Regions from separate parts of the Paenibacillus konkukensis genome, predicted to be linked through region 3. Evidence: riboswitches for the same ligand, from Rfam matches in the RefSeq annotation. Region 3 holds a riboswitch; each other region holds the start of a gene.
The links. A riboswitch is a leader RNA that binds a small molecule or an ion and turns the genes downstream of it on or off. The one in region 3 is predicted to bind cyclic di-AMP.
Positions count from the first base shown of each region.

Region 1: it holds a riboswitch for cyclic di-AMP, as region 3 does, so the genes downstream of both, SK3146_RS34825 (APC family permease) here and SK3146_RS10465 (CAP domain-containing protein) in region 3, are expected to answer to the same signal.
Region 2: it holds a riboswitch for cyclic di-AMP, as region 3 does, so the genes downstream of both, SK3146_RS22770 (hypothetical protein) here and SK3146_RS10465 (CAP domain-containing protein) in region 3, are expected to answer to the same signal.
Region 4: it holds a riboswitch for cyclic di-AMP, as region 3 does, so the genes downstream of both, SK3146_RS20505 (C40 family peptidase) here and SK3146_RS10465 (CAP domain-containing protein) in region 3, are expected to answer to the same signal.

Region 1 is NZ_CP027059.1:7,942,264-7,947,176, forward strand. Features, by position in the region: gene SK3146_RS34815 (oligogalacturonate lyase family protein) at 187-1,389, shown strand; gene SK3146_RS34820 (hypothetical protein) at 1,506-2,054, shown strand; cyclic di-AMP (ydaO/yuaA leader) riboswitch at 2,346-2,485, shown strand; gene SK3146_RS34825 (APC family permease) at 2,589-4,421, shown strand; gene SK3146_RS34830 (1,4-dihydroxy-6-naphtoate synthase) at 4,634-4,913, opposite strand, start outside.
Region 2 is NZ_CP027059.1:5,202,017-5,206,929, forward strand. Features, by position in the region: gene SK3146_RS22755 (ABC transporter permease) at 1-34, shown strand, start outside; gene SK3146_RS22760 (sensor histidine kinase) at 36-1,181, shown strand; gene SK3146_RS22765 (response regulator transcription factor) at 1,178-1,780, shown strand; cyclic di-AMP (ydaO/yuaA leader) riboswitch at 2,023-2,219, shown strand; cyclic di-AMP (ydaO/yuaA leader) riboswitch at 2,387-2,543, shown strand; gene SK3146_RS22770 (hypothetical protein) at 2,670-3,068, shown strand; gene kdpF (K(+)-transporting ATPase subunit F) at 3,221-3,274, shown strand; gene kdpA (potassium-transporting ATPase subunit KdpA) at 3,437-4,913, shown strand, end outside.
Region 3 is NZ_CP027059.1:2,432,192-2,437,104, reverse strand. Features, by position in the region: gene SK3146_RS10485 (hypothetical protein) at 1-210, opposite strand, end outside; gene SK3146_RS10480 (hypothetical protein) at 305-574, shown strand; gene SK3146_RS10475 (DUF1572 family protein) at 704-1,228, opposite strand; gene SK3146_RS10470 (SPW repeat domain-containing protein) at 1,397-1,717, opposite strand; gene SK3146_RS10465 (CAP domain-containing protein) at 1,931-2,809, opposite strand; cyclic di-AMP (ydaO/yuaA leader) riboswitch at 2,815-2,949, opposite strand; gene SK3146_RS10460 (glycoside hydrolase family 28 protein) at 3,191-4,780, shown strand; gene SK3146_RS10455 (sugar phosphate isomerase/epimerase family protein) at 4,869-4,913, shown strand, end outside.
Region 4 is NZ_CP027059.1:4,728,629-4,733,541, reverse strand. Features, by position in the region: gene SK3146_RS20515 (M1 family metallopeptidase) at 1-641, shown strand, start outside; gene SK3146_RS20510 (hypothetical protein) at 656-1,471, shown strand; cyclic di-AMP (ydaO/yuaA leader) riboswitch at 1,914-2,051, shown strand; gene SK3146_RS20505 (C40 family peptidase) at 2,057-2,524, shown strand; gene SK3146_RS20500 (NADPH-dependent FMN reductase) at 2,943-3,485, opposite strand; gene SK3146_RS20495 (STAS domain-containing protein) at 3,802-4,284, shown strand; gene SK3146_RS20490 (SRPBCC family protein) at 4,452-4,901, opposite strand.

The sequences.
Region 1 (4,913 bases), 2.5 Mb from region 3:
ACCGCTTCCGCAGAAGCCGATTCCGGCACTTAGGCCGCACGCAATCCGGTCAAATCAAAAAAGTCCAAAAGAAGAAAGAAAGTGCAATCCCCTCCGGGCACCGAAACAAAAAAGTGGCGTTGTCCGAAAAGAGACGATCCTATAATCTGGTTGTAGCAAGATCAGACTAATGAATGGGGTGGCACGATGAGTTCTAACGGAAAAGGGAAAACATGGCCTGCAGAATGGCGGGAGACCAAGGATCTGATTACAGGGCTTCCGATGAAACAGCTGACGAATTATATGGCGCACAGCTTCCATCTTTACTTTACGAATGACGGCTGGTACGACAACGGCACGAAGCTGCTGTTCGGGTCGGACCGGCTCAATGCCACGAATTTGTACAGTTTGGATTTGACGAACGGAGAGATTACCCAATTGACCGATTTTCCCGCCGGGACGGCCGTCGGGCTGCAAAACGCCTTTATTAATCCGAACGGCACGGAAGCGTATTTTACGAAAGACAAGCAGCTGCTCTCCATCCATCTGACGACGCTCGAAGAGAAGGTGCTGTATACGGCGCCGGATGGATTCAATCTCGGCAATCTGAGCTGTACCGCCGACGGGGCATGGGTATGCACCTGCATCAAAGAAGATTTGTCGGACCGGATTCCGACTTCGCTCGGCGCCGGATATATCGGCTTCGAAGAGACCGCGAGGGCCAAGCCTCATTGCAAAATCGTCAAAATTCCCGCTGCCGGCGGTGAATCGCAGATTATCCATGAAGATAAAGTCTGGATCGGGCACGTCAACACGTCGCCGACGCAGCCGCATCTGCTCAGCTTCTGTCACGAAGGCCCGTGGGATTTGGTCGACCACCGCATTTGGTGCCTGAATATCGAGACCGGCGAATATTGGAAAATCCGCCCATCGGAGGATAACGTCTTCGTAGGGCATGAATATTGGCATGCGGACGGAGTGACGATCGGCTATCACGGATATACCGAATCGCTCAGCAATAAGGACGGCAAGTTTATCGGCTCGACCAAATACGATAATACGGACAAGGTCGAAAGCGCCTTCCCGTTCCAAAACATGCACGTACACTCCAACGACGCTTCGCTGATCGTAGGGGACGGGCAGCAGACGAGCGCCTATCACGGAGATCAATTCCAGGATACGATCTGCCTGTGGAAAAACAATCAAGGCGTTCTGGAAGGTCCGCGCATTTTGTGCAGGCATCGCGGCAGCTTTCAAGCGCAGAAGCTGCATGTGCATCCGCGGTTCAGCCCCGACGGCAAGCAGGTGCTGTTTACGAGCGATATGACCGGATACGGGAATTTGTACTTGATCGACGTTCCGGATTTCGACAGCTTGCCGAAGCAGCCTTTACTGCCCGGCAGCCATTAACGCAGGCATCAGACAGCGCTTGCAAATCCCGTTATGGGACCGGCAGGACTGGACAACGGACGCAGGCTCCTTTACAGTAAAGAGTATAAACATCATATGACTAAAGGAGATTTGCAATGAAGAACAAACTGAAGGCGGCCGTTATGCCTGCGATAGCTCTCAGCCTTATGTTCCTGCTGCCTGCTGCGGCGGTAGAACCTTCGGCGAGCGAGCGTCAGCAGCTTGCGCTGCCCAGCGAGATGGCCTTTTCCATTCCTATGAACAATTTCTGCAGCACCGAACAAAATATGGACTTCGCGCTGCAGCTGTCCAACACTTCCGCATCGCCTGCGCAAATTACGCTGCATTTGTATCAGCAGGACGGCAGCGAATTCAAAGAAGAGGGCTCGTCTTACCGCGATATCGGTTCGACGCTGGTCCCGGGGAAAGCCGCGAGCTTACCAGGCCATGCGACAGGGCTGTACCATATTAATTTCGGTAATCACAAACAGTGCAACGAACGCGTCTATATGGGCACGGTGGAAGTGAATACCGGAACGGCGTCCCTCTTGGCAAGCGGTTGGGTCAGCAATAACGGTGCGTTCCAGAACATCGTCGTTAACGAGAATAAAACATTCGACCTGTCGGCTCCGGCCGTGAAGACCGAGACGACAACTTCTCCGTAAACGATGCCGAAATTACATAAAATGTAAATATATGATATACTTGAACCCGGAAGCATCGATAGCGTCCTTAACAGACCCTATCATGCTTCTTTTTTTCGCCGAATCCCCTGTCGAAAAAGGAAATGTCAAGTCGCGATTCCAAATCGGCGTTTGCTCAAGAAAATTCATGCGATGATCCATGTCAATGAAGCTGGCGGCAGGCTGTCAGATTTTTTGACTTATAATCGCGCAATTCGGCAGTTTCAATTCATTTACTTAAGGAAATAAAAGAAGTATCATACGATTCATGAAAAAAATTTAACGCTGAGTTTTCTTAGGAAAAACGGGGGAACCAACCGATTTTGGGGTGAATCTATCGTTCGACGATGGAAGAGCGCTCTTCTCACGCTCTAACCCGCCAGCTAACCTCGTAGGCGCTTCTGGGAAGGAAAAATGCACAGGCGTTTATCCTTGTGTATTTTTTTGTTTTTGGGCATAGTAAGAACGCCTTATTTTTCTTGAAGATGAACTTTCAGCCAAATTGAGGGTGTAATCATGACATCGGATTCTATCAAGAGAATCGTATTTGGACGACCGCTCAAATCCAATGAGCTGGAGCAGGAGAAAATGCCGGTATGGAAAGCGCTGCCGATTCTTTCTTCCGACGCGCTATCCTCCGTAGCCTACGGCACCGAGCAAATTCTGCTTGCCTTGGCCGTATTCGGAGCCGCAGCTTTTGCGTATTCGCTGCCCATTGCCGTCGGAATTATCATCCTGATCACGCTGCTGGTCGTCAGCTATCGTCAAGTGATCGACGCATATCCCGGCGGGGGCGGGGCCTATATGGTGTCGAAGGAAAATCTCGGGGTCCCGTTCGGGCGGCTGACGGGCGTGTCGTTGTTAATCGATTATACGTTAACGGTAGCGGTATCCGTATCGGCCGGCGTTCAGGCGATCACCTCCGCTTTTCCGGTCACTATCCCATATATCGTGCCGATCGCGCTGCTCCTTGTCTGGATTATGGTCTGGCTCAACTTGCGGGGAACTTCCGAATCCGGCACGGTGTTCGCTTTCCCGACGTATTTCTTTATTCTGTGCGTACTGGTGCTGATCGGAAAAGGCGCCTTTGATCTTATTACCGGCTCCGAGCATGTCAGGGAATCCCAGCTGATTCCTACATCGATGCCGGCGGGCTTAACGCTGTTCGTACTGCTTAAGGCGTTCTCGTCAGGCTGTTCGGCGGTGACGGGCATCGAGGCGATCTCCGATGCGGTGCCGCATTTCAAAACCCCGTCCCAGGCGAATGCCAAACGAACGCTCGTATCGCTCGGCACGCTGCTGGCCATTATATTTGGCGGGATTACCGTTCTAACGATCGCTTACGGCATCGCTCCCGACCCGAAGGGGCATACTTCCGTTCTGTCGATGGTCACGGAGCATGCTTTCGGCCGCGGATGGATGTATTACGCCACGCAAATCGCGACGATGATGATTTTGACGTTGGCGGCCAACACCAGCTTCAACGGTTTTCCGATATTGGCCTCCATTATGGCTGTCGATAAAAATTTTCCGAGAATGTTCGCCAACCGCGGGGACCGCTTATCGTTCCATTTCGGCATCGTCACTCTGGGCGTGCTGGCCAGTCTGCTGCTGATCATCTTCAAGGGAAAGACCGATGCGCTGATTCCGCTGTATGCGATCGGAGTATTTCTTTCGTTTACGCTGGCGCAAAGCGGGCTCGTTCGCAAATGGCTGCGCGAGAAGCAGAAGGGCTGGCAGGGGAAGCTGGCGATCAACGGGCTCGGCGCTATCGTCTCCTTCGCGGTGCTGATTATTTTTTGCGTGACCAAATTTGCCCAAGGCGCCTGGATCGTGATCGTGCTTACTCCTGTGCTGCTGTGGTTTATTACCCAAATTTACGAGCACTATGAAGATGTGGCCAAACAGCTGCGCTTCGATCTGGGAGAACCGCTGCCGCATAAAGAATCGATCATCATCGTTCCTATCGCGGGCATTCACCGGGTCGTGGCCTCGACCATCTCCTATGCGAAGACGCTGTCGCCCAATGTGATCGCATTCTATGTGTCCTACTCGGACGAGGACGAAGACCGGATGGAGGAAAAATGGGAGCAGTGGAACCCGGGAGTGCGGCTCGTCATCTTCAAATCGCGCTACCGGACGCTGATCAAGCCCTTGGTCGATTTCATCGCCCGCATCGATGCGCATGTGCAGGAGAAGCAGACGATTATGGTGCTGCTGCCGGAGTTCGTTCCGAAGCGCTGGTGGCATCGGCTGCTGCATAACCAGTCCGCCTACCGCATCCGTTCCAGATTATTGCGGGAAAAAGATATTGTCGTCGCCACATTGCCGTTTCATTTAAGCGAATAACTCGAAATCATGAAGGCCATTCTCCGGCGGGGAGGATGGCTTCATGCGCCTTTCGGCGCTTTGATCGCATGAGGGGAGTGCGGCGCTTCGAGAGGTGCGGCGAGCAGGCGCAAGGAAAATAGCGGAAAAGGCGCATCTCCCGGTGAAACGGGAAATGCGCCATTTTCCGCGCGGTCTTAACGGGATTGCTGGCCGTCAAGCGAGCGGGGCAATTAGGAACGAAGCAGGGCAAGGTCGAACTCGGGAACGAGGCCTTCCTGCGCGGCCCGGTGCAGCAGCGACGTAATCGCCGCATAGCCGTCCTCGCCGAGATCGGCCGTAAACTTGTTGACGTATAAGTCGATATGCGCCTGAGCGACCTCGGGAGCGAGCTCCTGGGCATGGCTCATAATATAGTCGCGGGACGCTTCCGGGTGGGCCCACGCGTATTCGACGGATTGGCGGGTCCACTTGGCCAAGGAAGCGATATCCATCGATCGGCGGGCGATAATG
Region 2 (4,913 bases), 2.8 Mb from region 3:
ATCCTATATCATCCGGAGACAGGAAGCGGTATAACATGAACGGGTTCAAGATGAGGCCTTTCGGAAAAGGCATGGGCGTGTTCCAATTGATCTGGCTGGTGTATTTGACCTCGCCCATCTACAGCATATTGCAAAAGCCGACTCACGATGAGTGGATCGGCCTTGCTCTGCTTTTGCTGTTTATAGTGGCCAATTGCCTTTGTTATTGGGATGAAAAACGCAGAATGGTTTATGTGCTGACCATGCTTGCGATCATCGTCTTTTTTTGCTTTCACTATCATATTAATTTCTGGTTTATGTCCTTTTATGTAGCCCCTGTCATAGGATTAATGGCTTCGGTCAGGCAATTTTACGCCGGGGTCGTCATTTTGCTGGCCTTGTTTGCGCTTGTATTCGGAACGCACATCCATCAATTTTCCGGCGATGACTTAGTGGTGCTTCTTCCGTCCTCGGCTCTGATGCTGGTCTTCCCGTTCATTATCCGCGCGGGGGTCCGATCGAAGGAGCTGCGCAACCAGTTGAATTCGGCTAACGAGGAGATCGCACGGTTGATCAAAAACGAAGAACGGCAGCGGATTTCCCGGGATTTGCACGATACGCTCGGCCACACGCTGTCTTTAATCACGTTAAAGAGCGAGCTGGCAGAAAAATTAATTCCCCGCAATCCGGAAAAAGCGGCGCAGGAGGTGCGGGATATTCAGATGACATCGCGCGCCGCGCTCAAGCAGGTGAGGGAACTGGTGTCGGGAATGAACGCCGTTTCGATTCACGATGAAATCCGCCATGCGCGGCAAATATTGGCCGCGGCCCGAATCGGGGTCGAGACCGAAGGGGATTTCGCCGGACTGGATGCTTCGCCGCTCATTCAAAATATATTGGGGATGTGTCTGCGCGAGGCCGTGACCAATGTGGTGAAGCACAGCAAGGCTTCGCTCTGCCGCATCGCCTTACATGAAGACGACAGCGGGATTACGGTGACGGTAAGCGATAATGGAGAAGGATTGCGGCGCGCCTCCTGTCCTACCCCCTCTTCCGGGCGGGGACTGCTGGGGATGAAGGAACGGCTGGACTTGATCGACGGCAAGCTGACGTTTCAAGCGGAGGAAGGACAAGAAACGACCGTAACGTTCACCGTGCCCAAAATCGTCAAACATCAGAAATCGGGGGAGAACGCGCAATGAAAGTGATAATTGCAGAGGACCAAGGGATGCTGCGGGGAGCGCTTAGCGCGCTGCTGGACTTGGAGGACGATGTGGAAGTGATCGGGCAGGCCGAGAACGGGGAAGAGGCGATGCGGCTGATTCTGGAGCTGGGACCCGATCTGTGCATCATGGATATTGAAATGCCGCGTATGACAGGGCTCGATGTCGCCGAGCGGCTGAAGGAGCAGGGGCATCCTTGCCGCATCGTCATCCTGACGACCTTCTCCCGCTCCGGTTATTTTCAGCGGGCGATCAAAGCGGGCGTTCACGGCTTCTTGCTCAAGGATTCGCCGATCGACGAACTGGGCGAGGCGCTGCGCAAAGTCCATGCCGGGGGCCGGGCGATTAGCCCCGAGCTGTCGCTTACGTTCTGGGAGGCGGAGAATCCGCTGACCGAACGGGAGCGGGAGGTGCTTAGGCTGGTTGCCGAAGGCTTGTCGGCGGGCGAGATCGCCAAATCGCTGTTTCTTTCCGGCGGAACGGTGCGAAATTATATATCGGAAATTATGCAGAAATTGGAGGCGAAAAACCGGATCGACGCGATCAGCATAGCGGAGAAAAACGGCTGGCTCAAGTAGCGGCCGTTTTCGTTTTAACTGCATTCCCTTAAGGGGGAAGACCAGCGGGAAACAAGCCGCTCCAAATTGCGTAAAACGAAGATAGAGTGAGCGGGAAGCAGTTATATGAAGATCAGGATGGAAGTAAGCGCTGCCATCCTATTCGTTCGTTGAAATTCGCCGCATAGGTCTGTCGGCTGTTCTTTACAGCAGCCTGCAACAGGCGTAATATACAATTCATGATTTGAAAAAACAAAGTTTCCAAATTCTGATCGCTTAATTTCCCTTATTCAGGGAAAGCGGGGGAACCATTGCAGCGGTATTTTTCGGTGTGAGAGCCGGAAATATCGATGCCGGGGTGAATCCTAGCGCGATGCAAAGCTAGCTTGCATCCGCAGGTAGGGCGACTCTCACCGCCCGAATCCGACAGCTAACCTCGTCAGCGTGGAAGGACATCGGCTTCTTGGTTGTTGAAGACGATGGTCTAATGGAGAGAGGATGATGAAGCTTGTGATCGTTTAAACGGCCACAAGGCTCCCAAGCCTCTGTGGTTTTTTTGCGCCCATTTGTGAAAAATGGAATTGTTTTTTGGAAAAATGAATCGAGTTTTTTTCATCAGACCGATAAGCAGTTATAACGCTTAATCCCTGAATAAACAGGGAGCGGGGGAACCAAAGGGCCTTGGCAGGCCCATGGGGTGAATCCCAGCCGACATGCGCTGGGTAGGGCGACTCTCACGCCCGAATCCGACAGCTAACCTCGTCAGCGTACCGAGAGAGGCAACGATGATCGTGTGCTTGCACAGCTGTGTTTGCTGTGCTTTCCAAAGAAGCCGCGAGAAGAGACCCCTCTTTTCGCAGGCTTCTTTTTATTTGTCTGCCTTCTCTTGAGAGAATAGGAGGAGAAAAAGATGATTGCCGTGCAAGAGTTCATACTCGTATCGGCGCCTAATAAAACCGGCGAAAGCTTCGTCCGGCTGCTTTTGGCGAAAGGAATCCCGTTTGCGGCGATCACGAACAGCCGAGCGGAAGCAGGGAGGCTCCGTAAGCTGGGTGTCAAGCATTTTATACGGGTAGACACCTCGGAATGCGAGTCTTGGCTTTTGCCTGAGCTGCCGATCGGACGGGTGTTCCTGTTCGAAAGCTCGTTAAATCTGTGCTGCCGGCTCATTCAAATATGCCGCACGTGGACTTCCAAAGATATTTACGTCATTACTCGTCATATGAATCCGAGGCTGGTGTATCGTGGACTTGGCGCAGACCATGTCATCCATACTTCAAGCCAAGATGTTTCTTTTTTAATCGAATAAACAAACGCTGGAGGCGTTCCTATGCTGGATATATGCATGATTGCGATGCTCGCGGCTATGTACGGGCTGTTCTATGGCTTTATGACCTGGTGCGGCCGGGTCGTTGCGGAAACGGGAGGCGATAGCAAATGATATTGGTCGCTGCCGTCACGATGTTCTTGTTCGTGTACTTGGCGTACGCCCTGATTCATCCGGAAAAATTTTGAGAGGGAGCGAAAAGCTCTAGAAGCATGGTGAAAAAGCAGACTTCGCTAAGCGAAGGCAATCTGGAGAAGCGTAAGCTGTCGCCTTTGTCTCCGGATTTCAATCCTTTCAAGGGCTAGCCATTCAAGAAATCCGGGGAGAAAAGCTCTTAGGAGGAAAAAAACATGGGAATACTGCAGATCGCGATTGTTATCGTCATCTTGATCTTGCTCGTCAAACCGTTGGGAACGTATTTATATCATGTCTTCTCCAATGAAGCGAACCGCACGGATCGCTGGTTCGCCCCGATAGAAAAAGCGATCTATGCCGTTACCGGATTGAAAAACCGTTCAGGCATGACTTGGAAGATGTACGGGCTAAGCTTTATTGTGACGAATATTGTTCTGGTAGGAGCCGGTTACTTGATTCTTAGACTGCAAACTTTGCTGCCGCTCAACCCGAACGGTATCGGCAATATGGAGCAGACACTTGCCTTCAATACCGTCATCAGCTTCATGACGAACACGAATCTCCAGCATTACAGCGGGGAAACGGGCTTGTCGTACTTTTCGCAAATGGCTGTCATCACGATGATGATGTTTACGTCGGCGGCGACGGGGCTATGCGTCGCCATTGCGTTCGTGCGGGGCGTGACAAGCAGAGGCGAAAGAATCGGCAACTTTTTCGAAGATTTCGTGAAGGCGCATGTGCGGGTGTTTTTTCCGCTGGCGCTCATCGTAACGCTGACGCTTGTAGCGCTTCAGGTTCCGCAGACGCTGCAGCCTGCGCTGACGGTGAATACGCTCGAAGGCGGCGAGCAGCATATAGCGATCGGGCCGGTAGCTTCGCTTGAGGCGATCAAGCATCTCGGAACGAACGGAGGCGGCTTCTTCGGCGTGAACTCGGCGCATCCGTTCGAAAATCCGAGCGCTTTAACGAATGTGATTGAAATTTTATCGATGTGGTCGTTATCCGCTGCGCTTCCTTATACGTACGGGCTGTTTGCACGGAACCGCAAGCAGGGATGGGTTATTTTTTCGGCGATGATGATTTTGTTTCTGCTGTTTCTGTCGCTGGTATACGCTGCGGAGTCGGCAGGCAATCCGGTTTTGAACAGACTGGGAATCGACGCGTCCCAAGGCAGCATGGAGGGCAAGGAGGTGCGCTTCGGCATCGCGCAATCGGCATTGTTCACCACGGTTACGACAGCAGCTACCACAGGCTCGGTCAATAATATGCACGATACGCTGACGCCGCTCGGAGGCATTACGCCGCTGGCGCTTATGATGCTGAATTGCGTCTTTGGCGGCAAAGGCGTCGGACTGGTGAATATGCTTATGTACGCGATGCTGGCCGTTTTCCTCGCCGGATTGATGGTTGGCCGGACGCCGGAGTTTCTGGGACGCAAGATAGAACCGCGCGAAATGAAGCTGATCGCTATAGCTATTCTGGCGCATCCGCTCATCATTCTTGCCCCGACGGGCATCGCCTTGGCGGCGGAGCTGGGCAAGGCGGCGATCTCGAATCCGGGCTTTCACGGGATTACTCAGGTGCTGTACGAATATGCCTCATCGGCCGCCAATAACGGCTCGGGCTTCGAAGGGCTGGGCGACAACACGCCGTTCTGGAATATATCCACCGGGATTGTCATGCTGCTGGGCC
Region 3 (4,913 bases):
CTCGGCCCGGATCGTATGCCGGTTGACCAGCCCTTCCTCGTCCAGCTCGGGTTCGCCGATTCGGTTCCATTCCAATTCAATCTTGTAAAAAGGTTGTTCTTGCGGCGACGAGTTGCGGTAAATTCCGCCGGTTGTCAATTCATGCGTCGCGGGAATCCCGATACGCTGCTCAATGATGGTTATGCCGTCTTGAACCGTAAGCAGCTTCATGAACGTTCACCTCCTTACAAATCATTAGTATGTACTACGCTGAAGGAGGGGGTTCGTTGCAGCTTCTTCCTGATTTGGGACGTTATTTCCGCGGATGTACGGCAGGCGGAAGGCGGATGCGTCGGCTGCGGAAGCGAATATTTACCCGTCCGAGCTGCAGGGGCGGGAAGCGTACGAAGCGCTGCTGGACGCAATTCGATCGCTGGTTCGCCGGAAATCCGATGAAGCGCAGCTTCGCGGCGGCTTGATCCGGTATCGCTGCTGCGGGCTCGTCTCGCCCGCGAGCGATTTGCCGCTGCCGGCCATCGGACAGTGCAACGGAGAACTGCTCGTCGATCTGGAAGTTACGGAGCCGCTGACTTAAGGGCCAGGTTCCGGCAAATGCTCACGAAGCATCTACTCGCCGGAGCGTACGCCTAGATCCCGTCCCAGTTGCAAAAGGCAAAGCCGCTATTCGCAAGTGGAGTAGCGGCTTTGACGCTTGTCTGGGCGTTTAAGGCTTGAACTGGCGGGATTGCCCGCGCGGGATGCTCAGCGTCTGCCAATGATTGCTCGCCAAATGCTTGGAGAGGAACACGATCTGGCCGACATGATAACCGTAATGGGATACTTGCCGCTGAATTGCCTTCACGACCGTATGCGCTTCGCCCCGGATCGTTACGTTCCGCGTCGTATCGCCGGGGGTCAGTCCCTCCAGCGCTCGGAACAGCGTACACCAGCCTTCCTCCCAAAGCTCCAGCAGCTTCTCGCGGCCGAGCCCCTTGGCTTCGAACTCGCCGTCTCTGTCGCGGCTTGGCTTTTCGCCGTCGGCGGTTAAGAAATCCGTCCAGCGCGACAGCATATTGCCGTGCATATGCAGGATCATAATTTCCAGCGAGTTGGATTCATCGTCGAGCGTTACGTGAAATTGCTCTTCGCCCAGCTGAGCCATCGCGCGGTCAGCCAGTTTTTTCATGCTGTGAAACGCCTGAATGCTCTCTTCCAAAAACAATGCGGATACCGAAGCTGCGGATTCCATATTCTTCCTCCTCATTCTCATCGTGTCACCCTTTTACGATAAGGGATCGTACGCAAAAAGTACATTCGAATGTTTTTATCGACGTCGATACACTTTTTATTCATCGGGAGAATAACCGACGTTTTCGAGGAGGCATCAGCTTCGCCTTAACTTTGCATCAAAGCCGCATCACAAGTCTTCGTTCATCGTATAATAATTCAGCATTACCGTAGTAATGCCGAGCGCGATATAGATGATATACTCTGCCAAGCCGGACAAATAGGCGAACGGAAAAATGACGAACCAGATTCCCGACAGCATCGACAGCCAGTTGAACCAGGAGTTCCAGCCCGGCTTCTTCAAATAAAAGGCGAACAAGGACGCAATAAACTGAATCGATCCGAAGACGACACTGGTTACGACAGCGCTTTCATGAGCGAATTGAATCCAATGCGGAGCAAAAACAAACAAGAGACCAATCAATGCAGCGAGCAAATTTTTAACCGCCATTTGATTACACCTCCCGAATGATGAAAAACGTTGAAGCGGCGCGCACCGGCTTGGCAACCCGCTTTTGTCGAGCCAGCGGCGGGAGGAAGCCTTATCATATGTATATGCAAGCGGTTTCAAAACGTTCGGGATTTTGCAAAAAAGAGGCTGCATAAAAGGAAAAACCTCCGATGCATGGCGCACCGGAGGCTGTGGCATACTACGTTATAAAAATTAGTTGGCGATAAATTCTTGAACCCATTCGCCGTTATAATAAGCAACGCCGATTTTCGTATAATTCGGGCTCAAAATATTCTCGCGATGCCCTTGGCTGTTCATCCAAGAGTTCATCACTTCTTGCGGATCGCGTTGACCTTTGGCAATGTTTTCGCCGGCGTAAGAGTAGCTGATGCCGAATTGCTTCATCATGTCGAACGGAGAACCGTAAGTCGGCGAGTTATGATCAAAGTAATTGTTCGTGTACATGTCTTTAGCTTTGACAAGAGCCATATTGGACAAGGAGCTGTCTTCCGTCAAGGCGCTCAGCCCGGCTTTTGCGCGTTCTTGGTTGACCAGGTTGATCACTTGCGCGGCATAGTCGGATTGCGAGCTGTTAGCCGTTCCTTGATCCGAGCCTGCGCTTCCGTTGTTATTCGTAGTGCCAGTGCCTGTATCTGCAGTACCGCTTCCGTTATCGGAAGTGTCCGTACCGTTATCTACAGTACCAGTTCCGTTATCGGAAGTGTCCGTACCGTTATCTACAGTGCCTGCGCCATTGCCTGTGCTGCCATTGTCGCATCCCCATCCGGGATTCGTTGTTTGAGCTGGAACTTGCTTCCACATGCCTGCCCACATATTGCCGTTGCTGTTACTGCCCGGCTTGAATACTTGCCAATTGCCTTGTTGGCCGTTCAGCAAGGAATTCAGGTCAATTCCGCTGCCTTGCTGTCCTTTAAGCAAGGAATTCAGATCAACGCCGTACTTTTGCGTCAAAGCGTTCAATGCATCGTTACCTGTAACCGTATTCGCTGGAGCAGCGGAAGCGGCGCTAACGCCGATAATTGGACTAAGGGTAAGTACACCTGTCAATAACACTTTTTGAAAACGATTCAAGAAAAATCTCTCCTTTTCGCGGCCTACGAGGTTAGCTGACGGATTCGGGTCAAAGAGCAATCACCCTGCCGCAAGAAGCGGCTTCACCCCATGGAATGGGTCCCCCGTGCTTTATATAGAAGCTTCGGCCTTTATAGTTTTTTTTGAAACTTGTGCTCGTTGTTGCCCGACTCTAGTATCGGATCCCGGTGGGCTGTCCTTGAGCTATTATATTGTAGCACGTGTCCTGCCCGATTTCATGGGACAAAGTCTTCCAGCGGCGTTAAATCCGATATGTGAGCTAAAGATTATTGTGGATATCGGCACTCGTTGCTATGATAAACCCGTCAATGCAACGACATCCGGTCATACCCGGTAATTTTAAGGCAGGAGGAAATTGAAGTGAATCATACTGTGCACTCAGATGCAGCTTACGAGAGCAATCCGCCGTTCGACATGCCCGAGATTGAGCTTCCGAATATACCGGAATACAACGTTATAATTACCGATTTCGGGGCACGCGGCGATGGAATTACGAAAAATACGGAGGCTATCGCGAAGGCGATCGAGGCTTGCGCCGCAGCGGGCGGAGGAACGGTCGTTATTCCGTCCGGCGTCTGGCTGACCGGTCCCATCGTATTCAAAAGCCGCATTCGTTTACATACAGAGCCCGGCGCGGTCATTCGCTTTAGCAGCGACTATGCCGATTATCCGTTAATCGAATCGAATTTCGAAGGGCTTCCCGCCGTTCGCTGTATGTCCCCGCTGTTCGCCGAGCGGCTGGAGGATATCGCGATTACCGGCGGCGGTATTTTCGACGGAGCCGGGGATGCTTGGCGCCCGGTGAAAAAGTTCAAAATGACCGAGCTGCAATGGGGGAAATTAACCGCCTCGGGCGGCGTCGTCGATGCCGACGGCGAAATCTGGTGGCCTTCCGAGGCGGCGATGAACGGAGCCGCAACCGTAAACCGGCTGCGCAAGCAAAGCACGGCGGCGCTGGCTGACTACGAGCCGGTCAAAGCTTACTTGCGTCCGGTTCTGCTCAGCTTCCGCGAGTGCAGGCGCGTATTGCTGGACGGGCCCACCTTCCAGAAGTCGCCGGGCTGGTGCTTGCATCATTGGGTGAGCGAGCATATTACGATTCGCGGTGTTACCGTGCGCAATCCGTGGTATTCCCAGAACGGAGACGGGCTGGATCTTGAATCATGCAGATATGCACAGGTGACGGATTCGGTATTCGATGTCGGAGACGACGCGATCTGCATCAAATCGGGCAAAGACGAAGCGGGACGCAAACTGGGCAAGCCTTGCGAATACGTCGTCGTCCGTCATTGCACCGTCTACCACGGCCACGGCGGCTTCGTAATCGGCAGCGAGATGTCGGGCGGCGTGCGCCATATGCTCGTATCGGATTGCTCGTTCGTCGGCACCGACGTCGGCTTGCGCTTCAAGAGCACCCGCGGCCGGGGAGGCGTCGTCGAGCAGGTGTATATCCGCAATATCCGAATGAAGGATATCGCGCGCGAAGCGATCACCTTCAATATGTATTACGAGGTGAAGGCCGATACGGACGCGGCGGCGGAAGTGAACGAAGGAACGCCCCGGTTCCGCGACATCTTCATTGAAGACGCCGTATGCGCGGGCGCCGAGACGGGCATTCAGCTCAAGGGCTTGCCGGAGATGCCGATTCGCGGCATTCATCTGCAGCGGGTATGCATCGAGGCGCAGCGGGCGATCGAGTGTTCGAACGCGGAGAACATCTCGATGAGCGAGGTTACCGTCGTGCCGAAAGAGGAGGGGCCTGTGGCACGTATCCACAACAGCCGCGACATCTTGATAGAGAAGCTATCTTGCCCCGCGCGGCAGGAAGTATTGCTGCATGCGACCGGCGAACGCACTGCGGGCATCGACTTGCGAGCGGTATCCGCTGGAGCGCCGGCGGCCGTCATACTCGGCGAGGAAGTGACGGCCGGCGCGGTAAAACTGCAGTAGTCCTGCCATCTTCCTTCTGCTATGATGGGAGGGAAGAATGCTGAAAGCGGCGTCAAGCCGTATAATTGCGCCAAAGGAGCTGACGCGCATGACATGGAAGACTGGAGAAATCTATCTGGGCACGATATTGCTG
Region 4 (4,913 bases), 2.3 Mb from region 3:
GCTACATCACTGCCCCCGAAGCGCTGAAGCAAAATTCCTGGAGCTATGCCGGACACAATCAATACGCGGAAAATGTGTACACCCGAGCCAAGCTTGTGCTCAAATCGATCGAGCAGCAGGTCGGCCGAGATACGATGGACCGCGTGATGAAAACGTATTTTCAACGCTGGAAATTCAAGCATCCGACGACCGAAGACTTTCAGAAGGTGCTGGAGGATGTGACCAAAACGAGCTGGCGCACCTTTTTCGATCAATATATTTACGGAGGGCTGATGGTCGACTATGCCGTGACGGACATTCAGTCGAAGAAGGTCGTCCGAGACGGGCAACCGATGTACGAAAACACCGTACGCATTCAAAAGTTCGGCGGCACATACAATAACGTCCCGATCCGTTTCCATTTCGCCGACGGCTCGCAGATCGATAAAACATGGGACGGCATCGACGCGGATGTGCTGTTCAAGCTGAACCATACGGCTCCGCTGGATTATGCGGTCGTCGATTCGCAGCATTCCATCGTGCTGGAGAACAAACGAATTAACAGCTTTATGAAAACGAATGTCGATTCCAAGCTGTCGATTCGCTGGAATCTGGGAGTCGTCAAATTAATCGAGACCTTATTCGGATGGGTCGCATGGTGAGGTGAACGGTACCTATGTGGAAAACGGTAAAAAACGGTTGGCATCTGACCTGGAACCAGCCATTCGTCGTTTGCACCTTATTCATCTACAATTTATTGTGGGGACTGGCGCTCTATGAAATGATCCGCTCGATCATTGTTCCCCTGCTCCACCGCTACCCGGGCCCGGAGCTGGAACGGCAAGCCGTCCACATGTTCTGGATCGAAGGACAGTTTCAGCTGATGAAGACCGATCTTATCGACAGCTATGTCGGATGGGGATTGTGCCTGCTTATCGCACGCATGCTGCTGAGCCCGCTGCTTAACGCCGGGGTGTACTACTCCCTGCAGCATACCGAATTGAACGCCGGCTACCGCTTCGTACAGGGCATGAGGGAGTTCGCCCTCCCCTTCTTCCTCCTGTACGTCCTTCAGATCGCTTTGCAGCTTGCGCCTCTGTATTGGCTCGTACCCAAGACTGTCGATATTTACGGCAAACACGCCACCATCTATGCCATCGCGCAGGAAGTGCTGCCGCTGCTCATCGCCTACGGAGTGTATACCTTCCTCATGCAGACGGTCTTCATGTATTTGCAGTTCGGGCGGATCAGCGGCAAATCGTCGCTTTTCGCTCTAACACTTCTCCTGCGCAATCTGTTCCCGATCCTGGTGCTTGCGGCAGCTCTGCTCATCGTCATCTTGGCCGTGTCCACGGCCGTTATGGCCTCCGCTATGATCTGGACCGGCTTTCTCGCCCTGCTCGGCTATCAGGTGTACCGATTGATCCATATGTTCTGCAAGCTATGGGCTATCTCGACGCAGTATGCCCTGTGGAGCGCCAAGAGCGAATAGAGCTCCGGCCATCCGGCAATCGCCTCCCGGCGCGAGCCTGCGACCGAACGTAAGAAAAACCTTCCCGAATCACAATTACAGTGATGAAGGAAGGTTTTTTTATTTTATCGCATCAAAATAGCTCCGGTATGTTCCGGACATGCCTATCCCCTTACAAAATCCAGTGCCTTAGGGCCTATATCCATAGGCCTTCGCAAAACGCCCCTAGCTTCTCATTCTTCCTTTTGTCAAAGTCTATCGGCATTTGTCGAAACCTCTTCTGTCTCCCCTTGCCTCTGCAGCGAAATTTTCGTTCATTCCCCAAGGAAAACCCTTACATTTATTGTATGTTCATGGTTCGACTCTAAAAGGTTTCAAAAAATACGCATTAATTGTGAATTTTTTGTGACAGCGGAAGGAAAAATGCGGTTTTCATCGAAATATTGTATTCGACTCAAAAAAATCGTACATATTGCCGAATTTCCACAGATTGGGAAACGGGGGATCCAGACCCGGGTGAATTGATCTCGTCTTAAAGTGATCATAGGGAACCTTCAACCGAACCCTTAAGCTAACCTCGTAGGCACCGGAAGGGGACTATTTCTTTTGAAGAAGTTGTTTGGATTTGCCGTATCTGTGGCACTGTTTTGCAGCTTTCAAGCAGGAAGCGCTTTTGCGGAAACGCCGCTAAGTCAAGCCGTGAACGAAGAACTTGGAGTGCCTTATAAGTGGGCAGGAACCACGACGAAGGGCTTCGACTGCTCAGGCTACACTTCCTTTGTTTTCGCAAAATTCGATATCGACTTGCCTCACACGTCAAAAGGACAAGCAGAAATCGGTACGACAGTAGCCCAAGATGATCTTCGCCCTGGCGATCTCGTGTTTTATAACACGGATGGCAAAGGAATCTCTCATGTCGGCATCTACGTCGGGGACGGTAAGTTCTACCATTCCGCGACAAACAAAGGCGTTACGGTAACCAAGCTTAGCGACTCGTACTATACGAAACGCTTCGTAACCGCAAAGCGCATTTTGTCGGACGACCAGTATCAGCAAGTGATGACCGACAAGTAATATTTCGAGTGGTTCCTTCATGCAGCCCTTAAGCGTTTGTTTCCGTCACGCCCCACGTGCCGGACAAGCCTTAAGGGCTTTTTTTTCGTTAAAGTATGCCTTTGCGCTAGCTCGCTCTGGAGGCGGTCCTTAACGGTATGACAGGCTGCTTCTTACGCAGGACCACACTTCGTTGGCAAAGCTCCGAATAGGAGCTTTTCTTCATTATAGCTAGAATAACTCCATTTTGGAAGCATTTTTTATTAGGAGGTACTAAGACATGATCCTAGCGTTTCCCACTAAGGTACGGCTGCCTTTGAAATCCCCCTGCAGTAAAGAAGGTAAAGGCCCCCGAACGGGGTGGCAACGGGATGCCGTCACCACTCTGCCTCAGGCGGTGCAGCCGTTCGGACAGACACTCGAGGGCGCCGGCATCGCCTTACTGCGGACTCGAAACGGCATCGCTTAATGCGTTAAGCAGAAGCCGAAGATCCTTTTCCATATCCGGGTCGGTGAGGCCTCCTTGTGCATCCAGCTTTTTACTGATGAACGGGATTCGCAGCGAAGCCCCGTCCGGAATGCGGGCGCTCATTATATTGAGCGTCAGCAGCAGCGAAGCGTGCGCCTTCTCGCCGCCCGCAGCAGACGGAGAAGCGCTGATAACCGCAGTCGGTTTGCCGAGGAACTCCCCGGACGATACGATCCAATCCAAGGCGTTTTTGAGACTTCCCGGAACTCCCGCGGCGTACTCCGGCGTGCAGACAAGGACGGCATCGGCTGCGCGAAGCGCTTCCCGCCAAGATACGACGGCTGCAACCGCCTCATCCCCATCCATTTCCGGGTTAAAATGCGGCAAGTCTCCTATCCCTTCATATAACGACAGCTTCATCCCTTCCGGCGCCAACGCCGCGCAAGCCTTCAGCAGCGCCGTATTCCATGACTGTTTACGCAGGCTGCCGGAAATCGTTACAATGTTCGTCACTTTGAAATACCTCCTTCTTTTCCCGCCTCTAAAAGTATAGTGATTCATTCGTGGCCTGCGGTCGATAGAGATATCCACTCGCTCTTGGAGAATCCCTCTACACAGGCGACCGCTTAATCCGTTCCAATTCTCCCTCGGCGGATCGCTTCATTATAAACCGTCACGTTAATGAGAGAGTCAAGCGGCCGGAGCCGCGTAAAAATACGGAATTATCCAAATCAACCCGATACCGAACGTAACGACTCCGAGCAGGAACCAGCCAAGAAAGCTTAAGTACGAGCTGGGAAGCCAGCCTCTTCCGGAAACGAAGCAGTTCTTGCTGGAGAATGCCGCATTCGCCGGCAAGGAAGCGTCAAGCTCTGGCGGGAGATCTCCCGAAGACAAGAAGCTCCCGCATAACGACAGCCCGCTCTTGATCCAAGGCAAGCATTCGAAAACCTCGCTCGTCTTGGAGCTTCGCGGGAATGTAACAGCGGAAGCCGAAGCCGATTTGCTGACCTATCGCGATGAGCGAACCCGATTAAGAGGCGGATCTACGACGCTGATTATCAATTTTCAAAAAGTCGGGTATGTCGACAGCGGCGGCCTGTCCGTGCTTGTTCGCTTGGCCCGGGCCGTTACGGACGACGGTTCGCGGGTGTTTGCCCACGGTTTGCATCCGTCATGCGGAGCCTTGTTTCGCCTCGTCGGGATAACCCGCTATATAATGATCTATCCCGACGAATACGCTATTGAGCAGCGCGTAAGCAGTTCGGATAACCCCCATGCCGTACCGAAGGCAGCGCGGATTACTTTCTAGCCCTAGTTAACTTAGCTTCTTGGATCAAATCGAACTTATGATTTATGTTACGCGTTAAACACGCAAAAAAGGCTGCACTAAGCCGCTTTCAGCTTATTACAGCCCTATCCCTTCCCCTACGCGGGGCTCTTCCTTTATTCCGGCAGCCTCAGTTTGTTCGCTTCGGTTTACCAGCCGAAATCGAGCGTTTTACCTGTCTCCACATACGATTTGATATTGCTGAGAATCATCGGCCAGCTCTCTTTGGTATTCTCGTAAGAAGGATGATTCTCCGGCCATTGATCGTTGATCAGCGTCACCTTGGTGCTGCCCCCCACCGTCTCCAGAGTCAGCGTGACTCGCGTCTCCAGCTCCTCATGGTTGTCGCGGTAAGACGGCCCGGGATGCTCGGTGAAGCTCATCAGCCGATACGGCTCGAACGCCAGCACCTCGCCGTACACATGCACGGTCTCATCCCCTTCACTGCCTGGTCCGACATATTCATACCGCGCTCCGACTTCGAAGGTCGACTCGAGCGTAGAGCCGAAGAAGATCGCTTTCGTCGCTTCGGGTTTTACAAAAATGTTCCAAACGTCCTCAGGCTTTGCTCCGACATAAATGACATATTTAAGATCCAAGACATGTCCTCC